One region of the Shewanella sp. 125m-7 genome, then DNA from elsewhere that is predicted to be linked to it. Evidence: predicted binding sites of a transcription regulator. Region 1 holds the regulator's gene; each other region holds the start of a gene.
The links. The regulator sigma-54, encoded in region 1, starts transcription at its own class of promoters, with help from an activator protein. The targets are predictions, from matches to a motif close to GTTGGCACGNNNNTNGNNT.
Positions count from the first base shown of each region.

Region 2: a site for sigma-54 is predicted at 3,174-3,192, ahead of ACVBIL_RS00550 (YggN family protein). Genes of this name have one in related genera too.
Region 3: a site for sigma-54 is predicted at 2,855-2,873, ahead of ACVBIL_RS17375 (flagellar hook-length control protein FliK). Genes of this name have one in related genera too.

Region 1 covers NZ_JBRILQ010000006.1:90,624-95,408, forward strand. Annotated here, with positions in the region: gene ptsN (PTS IIA-like nitrogen regulatory protein PtsN) at 49-492, opposite strand; gene hpf (ribosome hibernation promoting factor) at 495-782, opposite strand; gene ACVBIL_RS04500 (RNA polymerase factor sigma-54) at 813-2,273, opposite strand; gene lptB (LPS export ABC transporter ATP-binding protein) at 2,410-3,141, opposite strand; gene lptA (lipopolysaccharide transport periplasmic protein LptA) at 3,138-3,677, opposite strand; gene lptC (LPS export ABC transporter periplasmic protein LptC) at 3,745-4,302, opposite strand; gene kdsC (3-deoxy-manno-octulosonate-8-phosphatase KdsC) at 4,299-4,785, opposite strand, start outside.
Region 2 covers NZ_JBRILQ010000001.1:113,610-118,394, reverse strand. Annotated here, with positions in the region: gene ACVBIL_RS00560 (hypothetical protein) at 1-261, opposite strand, end outside; gene ACVBIL_RS00555 (LysR family transcriptional regulator) at 990-1,931, opposite strand; gene ACVBIL_RS00550 (YggN family protein) at 2,298-3,113, opposite strand; gene ACVBIL_RS00545 (glutaminase) at 3,358-3,453, opposite strand; gene ACVBIL_RS00540 (arylsulfatase) at 3,644-4,785, opposite strand, start outside.
Region 3 covers NZ_JBRILQ010000045.1:19,755-24,539, reverse strand. Annotated here, with positions in the region: gene fliH (flagellar assembly protein FliH) at 1-901, shown strand, start outside; gene fliI (flagellar protein export ATPase FliI) at 870-2,210, shown strand; gene fliJ (flagellar export protein FliJ) at 2,256-2,702, shown strand; gene ACVBIL_RS17375 (flagellar hook-length control protein FliK) at 2,961-4,484, shown strand; gene fliL (flagellar basal body-associated protein FliL) at 4,561-4,785, shown strand, end outside.

The DNA.
Region 1 (4,785 bases):
TATTTTTCGTTTCGACAAAATAAATAACGTAAAGACCTGAGTAGTTAATTATTGGGTAATGACTTGGTATAACTCAGACTCATTACTGGTTTTTCTCAACAGCTTAACTACGGCTTTATCATTGAGTTTTTCTGCCATTAAGGACAGCGTAGCTAAATGTTGCTCGCACTGTTCTGATGGCACCAATAAGGCAAATAGAATGTCGACAGGCTGCTTATCTATAGCGTCAAATGGAATTGGAACCTCACATTTAACTAAGACAGCAACTGGACGCTCGATATTTGACAGCCTTCCGTGAGGAATCGCTATACCATTACCTATACCCGTGCTACCCATTTTTTCTCTCGCCAACAGACTTTCAAAAATCTCTTGTGAAGAAAGGGTAGGGTACTGGACAGCGGCAATATCGCTGATTAATTCCAGTACCTTTTTCTTACTGCTCGGAGTGGCGCAGGTAGTGCACTCCGGCTGCAGAACGGTACTTAGTTCCATCGTTAGTGTTTAGTTAGCTTCTCTTTGTGTTTAATTACCTGACGATCTAGTTTATCTATCAGGGAGTCGATTGCGGCATACATATCCGCATTTTCCGAAGTCGCAAATACTTCGCCATTTTTTAGGTGGATTTTTGCTTCGGCAATTTGCTGCATTTTCTGTACATTCAAAATAACGTGCACATTATTGATCTGATCGAAATGTCGTTCAAGCTTTGTAAATTTTTCTTCTACATAACCTCGCAATGAATCCGTGATTTCGACGTGATGTCCTGTCAGGTTGATTTGCATATATCGATCCTCCAAGTGCCTAATTTTGAGTTATAAACTCTTACGTTGGTTTGAGGGGGGGATCAGCATTGCTTCTCGATATTTTGCAATCGTACGTCTAGCAACTTTAATCCCTTGTTCAGCCAAAAGTTGCGCCATTTTGCTATCGCTCAATGGTTTCTTTTGGTTTTCTGCTGCGACTAACTTCTTAATAAATGCTCTAATTGCTGTTGATGAACACTCCCCCCCATCATCTGTTCCTACGTGGCTGGAGAAGAAATACTTGAGTTCAAAAATACCTCTTGGGGTATGCATATACTTTTGAGTGGTAACGCGTGAGATGGTTGATTCGTGCATTTCAACGGCTTCAGCAATATCGTTTAGTACCATAGGCTTCATGGCTTCTTCGCCATATTCAAAAAATCCTTGCTGGAATTTCACAATACAGTTACTTACCTTTAGCAAGGTGTCGTTACGGCTTTCAAGGCTTTTAATAAACCATTTAGCTTCTTGCAAATGACCACGGATAAACTGCCCATCGGCCTGATTTTTGGTGCTACGAGCCATAGAGGCATAATGTTGGTTAACATTAATTTTAGGCATGTAATCAGGATTAAGCTCTACTACCCAGCGACCTTTTTTCTTGCTAACAGATACATCTGGAATCACGTATTCGTCTTTACTACGGGCAATAGCGAGCCCTGGTCTCGGGTTGAGGGTTTGGATCAGTGTGATAGCATCACGCAGATCATCCTCTTTGAGCTTAGTTTTACGCATTAACTGCCTAAAATCACGTCCAGCAATCAGGTCTAAATAGTCTTTAATCAGTAGTCTAGCGTTATCAATATGCGGAGTATCGGCGGCGTACTGGGCTAATTGGATAAGCAAACACTCGCTAAGATCACGCGCTGCAACGCCAATGGGGTCAAAATGTTGAATGCGTTTTAAAACGGCTTCGACTTCATCAAGCTCGGTTTCAGGATCGCCCATCGCCTCTAAAATATCATCACAGCTTTGGGTTAAGTAACCGCGCTCATCAATGGCGTCGATAATAGCGGTGGCGATAGCGAGATCATTCTCTGAAAATGGAGTCAGATTTTTTTGCCACTCGAGATGCTCATATAATCCTTCACTCGTCTCGCCTTGAAATGGCATATCGTCTTCACGACTCACGCCTGAGCTTGAATTAGAAGAAACGGTATAGACTTCATCCCAAGTCGTGTCCATTGGCAGTTCATCTGGCATAGAGTCTTGAGTCATGGCATCGGAGGTTTCAACGCTGGCGCTATCTAGATCTAGGTCATTAGAATCACTTGAAGATGGATCGTCACTGTTGTCCATGTCGCCATCTGATTGCTCTTCATCTAACTCTAGTAACGGATTAGAATCTAATGCTTGTTGGATCTCTTGTTGTAACTCTAAAGAAGACAGTTGTAACAGACGGATCGCCTGTTGTAACTGTGGAGTCATGGTGAGCTGTTGACCCATTTTGAGCTGGAGTGACGCTTTCATCGTACCGCTATTCCCTACACTGTAGTTAAACGTTTAAGCTCGCTGAATTGGCGAAGGTAGCTCTAAAACTCAATAGTTTGATTTTTATTGGAAAGAATTCCATATTGAGTTTATTAGCTTCCATACTGTGAATTAACTATAGCCTGAATTGTTCACCTAAGTACACCGCACGAACCTGTTGGTTGTCCAAGATTTCAGCAGGCGTGCCTTCGGCAATGAGATTTCCGTGACTTACGATATAGGCATGCTCACAAACGTCTAATGTTTCACGAACATTGTGGTCAGTAATTAATACACCTAAGCCGCGGCTTTTAAGCTGCTCAATGATTTTTTTAATATCGATAACTGAGATCGGATCAACACCTGCAAACGGCTCGTCTAATAAAATGAACTTAGGGTTGGCCGCGAGTGCTCTGGCAATCTCAACTCGGCGACGCTCCCCCCCTGACAGCGCCATACCTTGGCTGTCGCGGATGTGGGTAATGTGAAACTCTTCTAACAGATGCTCTAATTGCTCTTCACGTTGCTCGTTATTGATATCATCGCGAATTTGCAAAACAGCCATAATGTTGTCGCGCACCGATAATTTTCTAAAAATACTGGCTTCTTGAGGTAAGTAGCCGATACCTTTGCGGGCGCGTAAATGCATTGGATCGAGTGTTAGATCGTCATCATCGATAAAGATCTTACCTTTGTCACTCTGTACTAGGCCAACAACCATGTAGAAAGTGGTCGTTTTACCTGCGCCATTCGGGCCAAGTAAGCCGACAATTTGTCCTGTTTTTACGGTTAAACTGACATCTTGCACAACGGCGCGATTCTTATAGCTCTTAGCAAGGTTGACCGCTTTTAAGGTGATCTGGCTCATTGCTGTTCCTGCTTATTAACTGGCGTTTCAGGCTTTTCTTCTTGATAGGTTTCAGGCTGAATGATGGTGATAACTCTGTCGTCGCCCTTACCGGTACTTTCTGCAATAAGCTGCTGTAAACTGATGTTATATTTGATGCGGTTACCCGTGACTTGGCTACCATCTTGCTCTAGTGTCGCTTCGCCGACTAAGGTCAGTGTGCGCGTCGCTAGCTCGTAACGGATCTCTTTGGCGCTGGCTGTTGCTGGACGGCCATCTTCCATCATTTGGGTGTAAGTCGCCGGGTTACCTGTCGCTACCAGTGTTTTGCCGCTCTTATCTTCTTTTGAAAAGACTCGTAGCTCATCAGCATTCATCTTAATTGACCCCTGAGTAACCTCGACTGGCCCAAAAAAGATAACTTGATTGTTTTTAATGTCAGCCTCTTGGCTTGCAGCGGCGATTTTTACTTCTTGCTGCAGATCATCGACTTTAGCGACAGTGCTAAAACTGAGCAGGCAAAATAGGCCCGCAAGGATAGATTGATTGTATTTCATAGTGTCCTTCTACTCAGCTAAAGCCTGTCGCTTTAGCTGAGTGTAAAAGTGTTCAATTATAGGAGTGTTACTTAGCTTCGTAGATCCCTTCTACTTGGCTGACTAGCTTTACACTCTGGGCATTCAGGTCGGCATATAAGCCTAAGCCTTGAATGACAAATTCGTTGCCAGTGACGTGGATCATTTCATCTGAGGTCATGATCATGGTATTCAGATCAAGCTCAAGATAATTTGTGCTTAGGGTCTGAATCGGCTCTTCTGGACTAATAGAGTCGATAATAACATTGTTTTCTAAGGTTACCTTACTGGTCATATTATTGAGACTGCCTTTAGCGCCTTGAAGCCGCCATTGGGCTTGACCGTCATCGGGGTAAATCAGATAAACAGGCTCAGTAAAATAGGTCATATTGACGCTATCAAAGTGTTCCATGTGTTTAGCGGTTACTTCGCTGTTGATTAACCCTAACTCGTTATATTCGATGCTGCGTAGATCATCGATAATATAGTCTGGTCGCTGACTCATATCGATATTTAGCTCTTGTTCGCTTTTTTTCGACTGAACTTGCCAATATAGCAAAAGTGCAGTACCAAAAAAGAGGATAATCGCTAGGGTAACGCGGTTCATATACTCATCCCGTGGGCCGAGTCGAATTTATCCTGGCTTAATAGCAGTAAATCAGTGAGCTCACGTAACGCGCCGTGGCCGCCCTTAATATGTGTGGTCATCTTGGCGTGTTGTTTAACATATGGATGACCATCGGCCACGCAAACAGAAAGGCCAACTTGTTGCATAACGGGTAAGTCGACCATGTCATCACCTATGTAAGCCACCTCTTCTGGGCTAACATTATAAAGTGATAGTAGCTCATTATAAGGTGCAAGCTTGTTATCGACTCCTTGGTAGATATGAGTGACCCCAAGGGCTGTAAATCTGTCTTCGACGATTTGTGATTTACGTCCTGTGATAATAGCCACTTGGATGCCGCCAGATAATACCGAGCGCACACCATATCCATCACGGGTATGGAATGTTTTAAGTTCCTCACCGCTGTTACTCATGTAAACCAGGCCATCAGAAAATACGCCGTCAACATCGCAAATCAGCAGC
Region 2 (4,785 bases), on a different contig from region 1:
GATAAAGCGCTCATTATCAAGCCACTCCGCCAACAAGAGCTCACAGTTACAACTGCCAAGCAGTTCAAATTGGCTATGCAGTTCAACATTGAGCCCACAAGCGTTTACTATTTGCAGTTGAATAAGCCCATCGTAGTACAAACGGTAATGCTGAAAAGAGTATTCATGCAAGGGGGCTTGCTGTGGGGTAACTTGTAGTGAAGTAGCTTGTAGTGCTGAGTCAGCAGAACGAGAAAAGAGTGACTTAATAAATTTATTCAATGTAATACTCATCTCGCAAAATAAATGGCTCTTCAAAGCAGAGTAAAATTTAAATATTACTCTGTATTATCTGCAGCTTAAGGTGGTTACGCCCCTACTTTCAAGTGTTTTGTTCTGTAATAGAGATGTCACTGCAGATGTGATTTAAGCTCCTCGCTTAATTCAAGCTATCATGGTTCTAATGACTTATGTTTGACATCGCGGAAACTGAAGGGGAAAGCACAATCGCTAAACGTCTAGGTTGCCAATAGCGAGTATGAAAACTAGAGTTTTCGCTAGGCTTGAAACTGTTTAATAAATAGAACAGTCAATAATAATCTATGCGGTTTAAACTTTGGCAAACCCCAAAAAGAAAAATACCCCGGCTATAAATAACCGGGGTAAACCAAACTAGGTGATGGTTTGAAGGCTGACATTGTTTTAGTTCTTAAACGGTCTGCCAGCATTGATACAAAATGCTTTTTAGCTGCTCTGTATAGCACAATAGAGAGGGGTCATTCTCGATTGCACTATAGGACTCAGAGCTTTTGAATCAACTGCCTGCAATTGTATTAAAATGAGAACAAAGTTCAACCGAAATGATTTCAAGCTGTTTAGCTAAGGCTAAGTGTAACTTAACTAAACAACATGAGAATATGAATTAAGTAACTGAATAGAATACACATAAGCACTTACTACATTAGCAATATGCATTCACCGTTCAACATATAGAACAATGTTTCCCTATTTTACTTACGTTTTGCATACAATTCTTTTAAAGGAGTGTCCCAATACGGCGGCGTACCGATATGATCTTTTATAAAATCAATAAAGGCGCTCACCTTAGGAGCCAAGTGTTTACGTCTTGGGTAAACAGCCTGTAATGGCAAATGATGAGTTAATTGCCAATCTTCAAGAATTGGAACTAGCGTTCCCTTTTCAAGCTCATCTTCAAGTAGGTAACTTGCTAGATAAACCACACCTAGCCCGCTCACTGCCGCGGATTTAAGCGCTGGGGCATTGTCGACTCTGAAATTACCCGTTACGCCAATTTCACAGTAATCATCGCCTTGCTTAAACTGCCAGACGCTGTGTTCATGCCACTCGCCTTGATATACTAAGCAATTATGATCCACTAACTGCTCAGGGCGACTTGGCACACCATGCTTTTCAACATAAGACGGTGATGCCGCTAACAAAAATTGGCACTTCATTAGTGGTCTTGCAACCATACCTAACGGTAATTGCTCTGACATGGTAAGTAGTAAGTCCAGACCTTCACTAACCACATCAACCTTGTGGTCAAGTAAGCTTACTTGCAGTTCTAATTCTGGGTGCCTTGCCATAAATTCAGGCAGAGCAGGAATGATATGCATGGTACCGAAAGACTGAGAAATGCCTACCTTCAATACACCTCGAGTAGCGTCGTTAAGGTTATGCACGCTAGCAACCGCTTGATCTGCATCCCTTAGTAGCGCTTCACCTTGGGTATATAGCAGCTGACCTGCTTCCGTTAAACTCAAACTTCTGGTGGTGCGCTGTATTAACTGAACACCCAGTTTATGTTCCAGATCGGCAACTTGGGTACTAACTTTAGACTTTGATATGCCTAACTTTCTCGCCGCAGAGCTAAAACTGCCCGCTCGAGCCACATGGGTGAAAATTGCGATTGGTTCTAAAAGTTCTAACATGTAAATCGCCTTAAGGTGTTTACGACAGTAATAGTACTTCCATCGCTAAGACATGCTGTTTTAATTTAAAAACAATATCTTAAGTGAATATATGTACGCTAGAGTAGAGTTTTATTATTTAACCAATTATTGGTTTTTATTTTTATTTTTAGAAGTATACCAAAAAATCCCCATAACTCATCAAATATGTAGTTTTGGCTATATACAAAAGGGAAAGCTAATACGAAAGTCTATTAAGGCATTAGAACGGAAAAGCCCCTGCACAAAGGTGGGATGCAGGGGGCGTTGCAAATAGTCAAAGGCAACAGGTTTACTTCATTGTTTTACCAAGCGTATGACTTAGTAATGAGTCCAGTGAAGTAATGTTTACTCGAGCAAAGTGGTATTTGCTGATTCAACTAACGGATAATTAGCAAGTTGAGGAATTTCATTGCGTAATTGCTTTTCAAGTACCACTAAAGACTTGAAATTTTCACATAACTTTTCGCCACGCGCTTCAATGTCATCGGCTTGCTGCTCCATTTGCAGCTCAATCTCTTCACCAATTGAATCCATTTTTACCGAGAACGACTCCATCTTTTGCTCAAATGAATCACCATCACCCGACATCATCTGCGCCCCTAAACTCATCATCATGCTACCTAGTGAATTTTGAACCAGCTCTTCCATCTCCTGTTCAAACTCTTCACCAAACGCATCTTCTAGAGATGACTCTGTCGCACCAAGGTAAAACTTATCTCCATGCTGATACGCTACACTTTCGATGCGCTCTTCAAGCCCTGCCATCATCTCGTCAATCTTAGCCCCTGCGCTGTCACCTAAAAGTGGGGTTAACGCTAAACTTACTGCGCTAGACGCCATTGAAACGGCATCATTTACTAATGCAATAACTTCAGGAACCTGTGAAGACACCTCTGCAGAGTATTGACTAACAAGCGCTTTTTGTTTGTTGTTAAGTGAAACCTGCTTGCCATTAACAAACAGTTTATCCATTTCAATACGATACTTTTCTTCACCGACTTCACTGATAATCAGTTTCTTCGGCTCCACTGTAACGTCGTAGTTAAGAGAAACCTCGCACTCATTAGCCATATCATGGTCACTATGAGCGGCAACGGTTTGTAGGCTAGTTGCCGATAACAATACGGCTGAGATCCCAACAGAAGTAAGTAGTTTTTTCATCGCATCAATCCTTTATCGCTATTGTCTGTATGATTTTATTTTTCAATCTTGACAGAGATAAAGCACAGACCGTGCCAAACAACCTAAAGCTATGTTTTTAAAGGTTATCACTTAAATTTAATAGAGATGACACACGCTGTGAAATAATATATTTGGCCAATTAAACTAACAATTGGCCAAATATTACAAACAGCTGATATTGATACTGATGTCGATATTGATATGGATCATAATGCGAGGGAAATTAAAAAATCGAACGGCCTAAAGTCTGACTCAAGGCTTCTAACGCGGCAGTACCAGTGAATGAATTACCGTTAACATCGAGTTCAGGCGACCACACACGGACAGCTTAGCCACCCTTTGTAACTCCTTAGTGTCAAAGTCCCTTATTCAAATTATTGAGCATTACACATCACCAGACCCACCCCGCAATCACTCTTCAAATCACTCAGTTCATAACTAGATTCTCAAGTTAAATTGTAGATCAATCTTAGTCAAACCTAGTTAACATTGAATCAACTTGAGCGCCCCTAATTTAGGTCGATATCTATCATGATTTCAACGACACCGTTCTGCTCCTGATACTCATCATAGGCCTTGATCATCTCCTTGAGTTTTACCGGATACTTGGAAGCAATATCCACGGCTTCACCGGGATCATCCTTCATGTTGAACAACTGCCAATTGCTTTCCCCGAAAGGAGGAGCAAGTCTTGTCGCTTTCCAATTACCGCTACGTATAGCTCTCAGCCCAATCAGCTCCCAACCTAAAGTATCCAGCTCAGAGCGCACGCTTTGGCTTTCGCCCTTCAAGATAGTGAGCATAGACTTACCCTGGATAGGCAAGGCATCTTTTCCGTTGTATTGTTTGGGGTGGCTAGTACCAGCGATCTTTAAGAAAGTAGGAGCCATATCCTTGACATGTAACAAGGCATCGGAACGCTTGCCTTTGGCTATGTCAGGTCCTGTTACTATGAGTGGTGACCTCGTGCCCCCGTCAGCGATAGTCCCTTTTATAAGACGTAAAGGTGTATTGGCTGTCACAGCCCATTCGAAGCCGATAGCATTACGTGACCCTTTGCGACCGATATTTTCATAACGGTTATCCGAATTCCGGGCTACCCATTCCTCACCGGTATCTGGATAGCTGCCCATACCGGCTCCATTGGCCCCGTTATCCGAAAAGAACAATATATAGGTGTTGTCGTACTGTCCCGTCTTTTTCAGGTATTCGATGAGATGGCCAATCTCCTGGTCCATAAGTTCGACCATTGAGGCATAAACCTCCATCCCTCGGACGGAGTAGGCACGCACTTCCTTCGGTCTCTCCAGCCATGTCGGCACGTGCTGGGGATGCCCTTTAGGTGGGTTGGGGATCTCCCATAGCTTGGTATTCTCCTGAAAAAGCCCCATCTTTGTCTGCCTAGCTAAACGTTGTTTACGGACAGCATCCGGACCCGCATCGTATTTGCCTTTATACTTGTCATTCCATTTGTCAGGTACATGCAAAGGGTCGTGGGGAGCGGTGAATGAAACGTACCCGAAAAAAGGTTTGTTTTTGTCCCTTGTACTGAGGTAATCAATCATTTTATTTACATAGAAGGTTGACGAATAAAAATCATCAGGCGTGTGTGTACGTACACCATCTTCAGCATATACGGGATAATAATTGT
Region 3 (4,785 bases), on a different contig from region 1:
TTCTCATTGGGATTTACCCGATATTAGCCAAGATATTAGCCCCTCTGCGTTGAATATGTTTGGCCGAAACAGCCTGCAGACGACGGTTGAAGACGCCATTGAAGATGAGATGATTTTACCGCCAACCTTAAGTGAAATTGAGGATATCCGAGCTCACGCTGAACAAGAAGGTTTCGCCGAGGGCCAAGATAAAGGCTTGCGTGAAGGGCGTGAAAAAGGGCGTTTAGAGGGATTAGAGCAGGGCCATACTGAAGGCTACTCTCAAGGGCAACAACAAGGCCATGAAGAAGGTCTCAAAACGGCGGCAGAAATGCTGCAGCGTTTCGAAAATTTGCTCAGTCAGTTTGAGGCTCCACTCGCCATTTTAGATACCGAAATAGAGAAAGAGCTACTCGCCACATCGATGACGCTGGCAAAGACGGTCATCGCACACGAGCTGAAAACCTATCCAGAGCATATTTTATCGGCGCTACGCCAAGGTATTGATTCTTTGCCGATAAAGGAGCAAAAAGTCAAAATTCGTGTAACGCCAAGCGATGAAGCTTTGATTTCTGAACTTTATTCCCAGAGCCAGTTAGAACGAAATCGCTGGGAAATCGAAGCCGATCCTAGTTTGACGCCAGGCGATTGCATTATCGACAGTGGCCGTAGTCATATCGATATGACCGTTGAAACCCGTATGCAACATGTGTTCACAGAACTCGATAAGCACCAACAAGATCTTATGCAGTCAAAAGAGCAGCAAGAAGAAGCGTTACTAACACAAAGACAGGCCCAAGCCCAACAGCATGCTGCGACAATAGAGCCAACAGCTGACGCAGTAGATAATCAACAAGCCACAGCATCTTTAAATGCAAACGAAGGTGAACATGCCGACTCGTCAGCACCAACTGCGCAATAAACTGGCTCAGCACCAGAAAAAAATTCATCCCTTTGTGGTTGAAGCCAGTGGCCAGCTAGTGCGAGTGGTCGGGCTAACGCTCGAAGCGACAGGGTGTCGCGCCGCGGTCGGTAGCCTGTGTGCTATTGAAACCATGGCAGGTGATTTGATTGCCGAGGTCATAGGGTTTGACGACCAATTGTTATACCTTATGCCAATTGAAGAGCTGCGTGGCGTGTTGCCTGGCGCCAAAGTGACCCCGCTTGGTGAGCAATCAGGTTTAAGTGTCGGTTTATCCTTGCTTGGTCGTGTACTCGATGGCAGCGGTCAACCTATTGACGGCTTGGGCAACTTAAAAACAGATCAAAAAGCCTCGAGTCATTCGCCGGCGATTAATCCTCTAGCAAGGCGTGCCATTAGTGAGCCACTAGATGTTGGGGTGAGAGCCATCAACTCAATGCTGACAGTGGGTAAAGGCCAACGTATGGGGTTATTTGCAGGCTCTGGTGTGGGTAAAAGTGTGTTACTTGGAATGATGACTCGCGGAACGACGGCGGACATTATTGTTGTGGGGCTCGTGGGTGAACGTGGCCGCGAAGTGAAAGAATTTATTGAAGAGATTTTAGGCCCTGAGGGCCGTGCACGATCGGTTGTGGTGGCAGCGCCTGCCGATACTTCACCGCTCATGCGTCTTCGTGCGTGTGAAACCTCGACTCGAATCGCCGAGTATTTTCGCGACTTGGGCTACAGTGTGTTATTGCTCATGGATAGTTTAACCCGTTATGCACAAGCGCAGCGTGAAATCGCGCTTGCTGTAGGTGAGCCGCCAGCGACCAAAGGTTATCCACCCTCTGTGTTTGCTAAGTTACCTAGATTGGTAGAACGTGCGGGTAATGGCGGTGGTCAACAAGGTTCGATTACTGCGTTTTATACCGTATTAACTGAAGGCGATGACTTACAAGATCCCATTGCCGATGCCTCAAGGGCGATCCTCGATGGCCATATCGTATTGTCTCGAAGCTTAGCCGACTCAGGGCACTATCCTGCTATCGATATCGAAGCATCAATTAGTCGTGTTGCGCCTATGGTGATAAGCCCTGAACATCTAGAGGCCATGCGTAAAGTTAAACAGGTATATTCACTTTACCAGCAAAATAAAGACCTGATCTCCATTGGCGCTTACAGTCAAGGAAGCGATCCTCGCATCGATAACGCGATTCGCTTGCAGCCTGCGATGAACGCTTTTTTAAGGCAAACCATGAAGGACTCGATAACGTTCGACAGTAGCACCTTGATGCTAAGCCAATTGGGGGCGCAATGTCAGGTGTAACTCGCTATTTGCTGCAGGATGAAACACGCTTAGGTAGTTGTTATTATGGCTAAACCCGATCCGCTACACATGGTGCTTAAGCTGACAAAAGATGCGGAGGAGCAAGCTTCACTGCAGCTTCGTTCGGCGCAGCTTGAGTTACAAAGACGTCAAAACCAACTGCAAGCGCTGCAAAATTATCGTCTCGATTATATGAAACAGATGGAGCAACAGCAGGGACAAAGCATTAGCGCGAGTCACTATCATCAGTTTCATCAGTTTGTACGCCAAGTTGACGCCGCCATCGTGCAGCAGGTCAATACGGTAAAAGAGGCTGATAATCAAAGGCAACACCGGCAGATGAACTGGCAAGAAAGGCAGCAAAAGCGTAAAGCTGTTGAGCTGTTACTCGCCAATAAAGCCGACAAAGCCAAGCTTGCGGAGTTGCGCAGCGAACAAAAAATGGTGGACGAATTCGCCTCACAACAGTTCTATCGTAAGCGGCAACGCTAAGCTGCTCATTTCACTGCCCCATACAGGAAAAGTAATTCTAAATATCGGCTTATCGTCGCTGTTAGTTTCCGTTTTTGGATGATAAAGCTCTTTTAAGACTTGCTTTAACGACTGCAGTTCTCGGCGCTTATAAAGATTAAGTGATGTTTAGTTTTGGCATTATTTTTGCTTTCTATTGTATTGACTGTCCAAGTTAAGCCGATATTTTGACATTTTCCTGATAAATCGGTTTGATGAGTTAATGCTGATGGAGATGCAATGCAGCAAATGAACAATGTTTTACTCAGTAGCCCTGAACCCAGTAGTAAGGCTGCTGATAACCACAGCAAGCTTGCACAGCCTAAGATAAATTCTGAGGGTGATAGCTTTGCTGCTGCACTGGAAAAAGCAGCTTTGCAGCGACAGGAAAGGCTTGAACAAGCAGCCTCTAAATCTGCTTCCGAGCCCAAAAATCCAGGCTCAAATACAACGAATAAAGCGCTAAATACACAGTCAACAGCCGAAAAAGAGCTTGCCGCTGCGGACAAGGCAGTAAATCAAGCTAATACAGAAGGCAAGCTTGAAGCCGCTGACGATGTTAGCCAAGTGTTTGCTCAGATAAATCTTGCAAATAATTTTGGCAGTGACAATCAGCTTGCCGCCAACGGCGAAGATTTGCCGTTAGAGTCAGCGATACAAGCGTCAGAGATTCAAGAGTCAGAGATTCAAGCGACTGACGCGAGTCAACTTGACGCCAGTGAATTATCTGCTGAAGCCTTGATGGCCTTGAGCCAACAATCAGGCTTGTCAGAGCAAGAGCTAAGTATGCTTTCTACTGCTGAATTAAAAAATCTATTGCAGCAAAGCCAAATGCTTGATGCTAATGGTGAATTAAAAGCTGAATTTGCAGCCGTTCATGTTAACGCTGGCACCGCGAACAATTTAGTGAACAAGGATCTTGATAGTTCTTCTACTAACAAGAGCGGAGTGACAGATAACCCCCTCCAAGCGAATGCCATTATTGATCCTAAGGCGAATGAGACTCGTGATATTTTTGGTAAAGAGCTTAGTGGCATATCTCAGAGTTCAGATGCTCAGCAGCTTAAGTCGACTAAAAATACAGATGAGAATCTGCAACTAAACGCTAATCAACAGGCTTCGACCGAGCAGCTTAAATCTGCAGAGCTATCTGTGCGAATGCTATCGTCTCAAGCGGGGCTGGAGTCGAGCTTAACGAACGTTGACTCTAACCTTGACGGCACAACAGAGCCTAAGGCGTTTACCGGATTGCAAGCTCAGGCATTACAGCAGCAATCAGGCCTTACTCGTCAAGAGCTGCCTCAGTTTCAACTCGCCTTGAAGCAAGTTGGTGAGCAGACGCCGTCGATGCAGCAGATGATCCAACGCTTTTCTCCAATGATGAATCAGCAATTGATCACTATGGTCAGTAACGGCGTGCAGCATGCTGAAATTCGTTTAGATCCGCCAGAACTGGGTCAAATGATGGTACGTATTCAAGTGCAAGGTGACACGACTCAAGTGCAGTTTCACGTGAGTCAGCATCAAACTCGAGAGCTTGTCGAGCAAGCCATGCCAAGATTACGCGAAATGTTGGCAGAACAAGGCATGCAGTTAACTGATGGTCAAGTATCGCAAGGTGGTCGGAATGCCGACGGTGAGCAGGGGAATGGCCACGGTAGTGCTCATGGCGCGGTTGAAACGGATGATATTTCAGCAGAAGAGTTGCATACAAGGTCAAATCTATCAACAAGTTCGGCTTCAGGTATAGATTATTATGCGTAAGCAGGTACTCTATAGCGGCTTAGGAATATAGATAAAGAGTGATGACCTCGCTCTGCACTCCAGTTAGGGAAGAAAAATGGCAGAAGAAGCAACATTAGAGCTAGAAGATAGCGCCGCACCACAAAGTAAAAAGAAACTTATTTTATTCGGTGCGATCGCTGTGGTGCTTATTAGCGTCATAGCGATCACGGCGTGGATGTTATTGCGCTCAGATGATGTTGCAGAGGTTGCCAGTGCGGGTGAAACTGTTACAGCAGAATCCGCATTACGTTCTGGTGAAGCTTTTTACGCAGCCATGCCG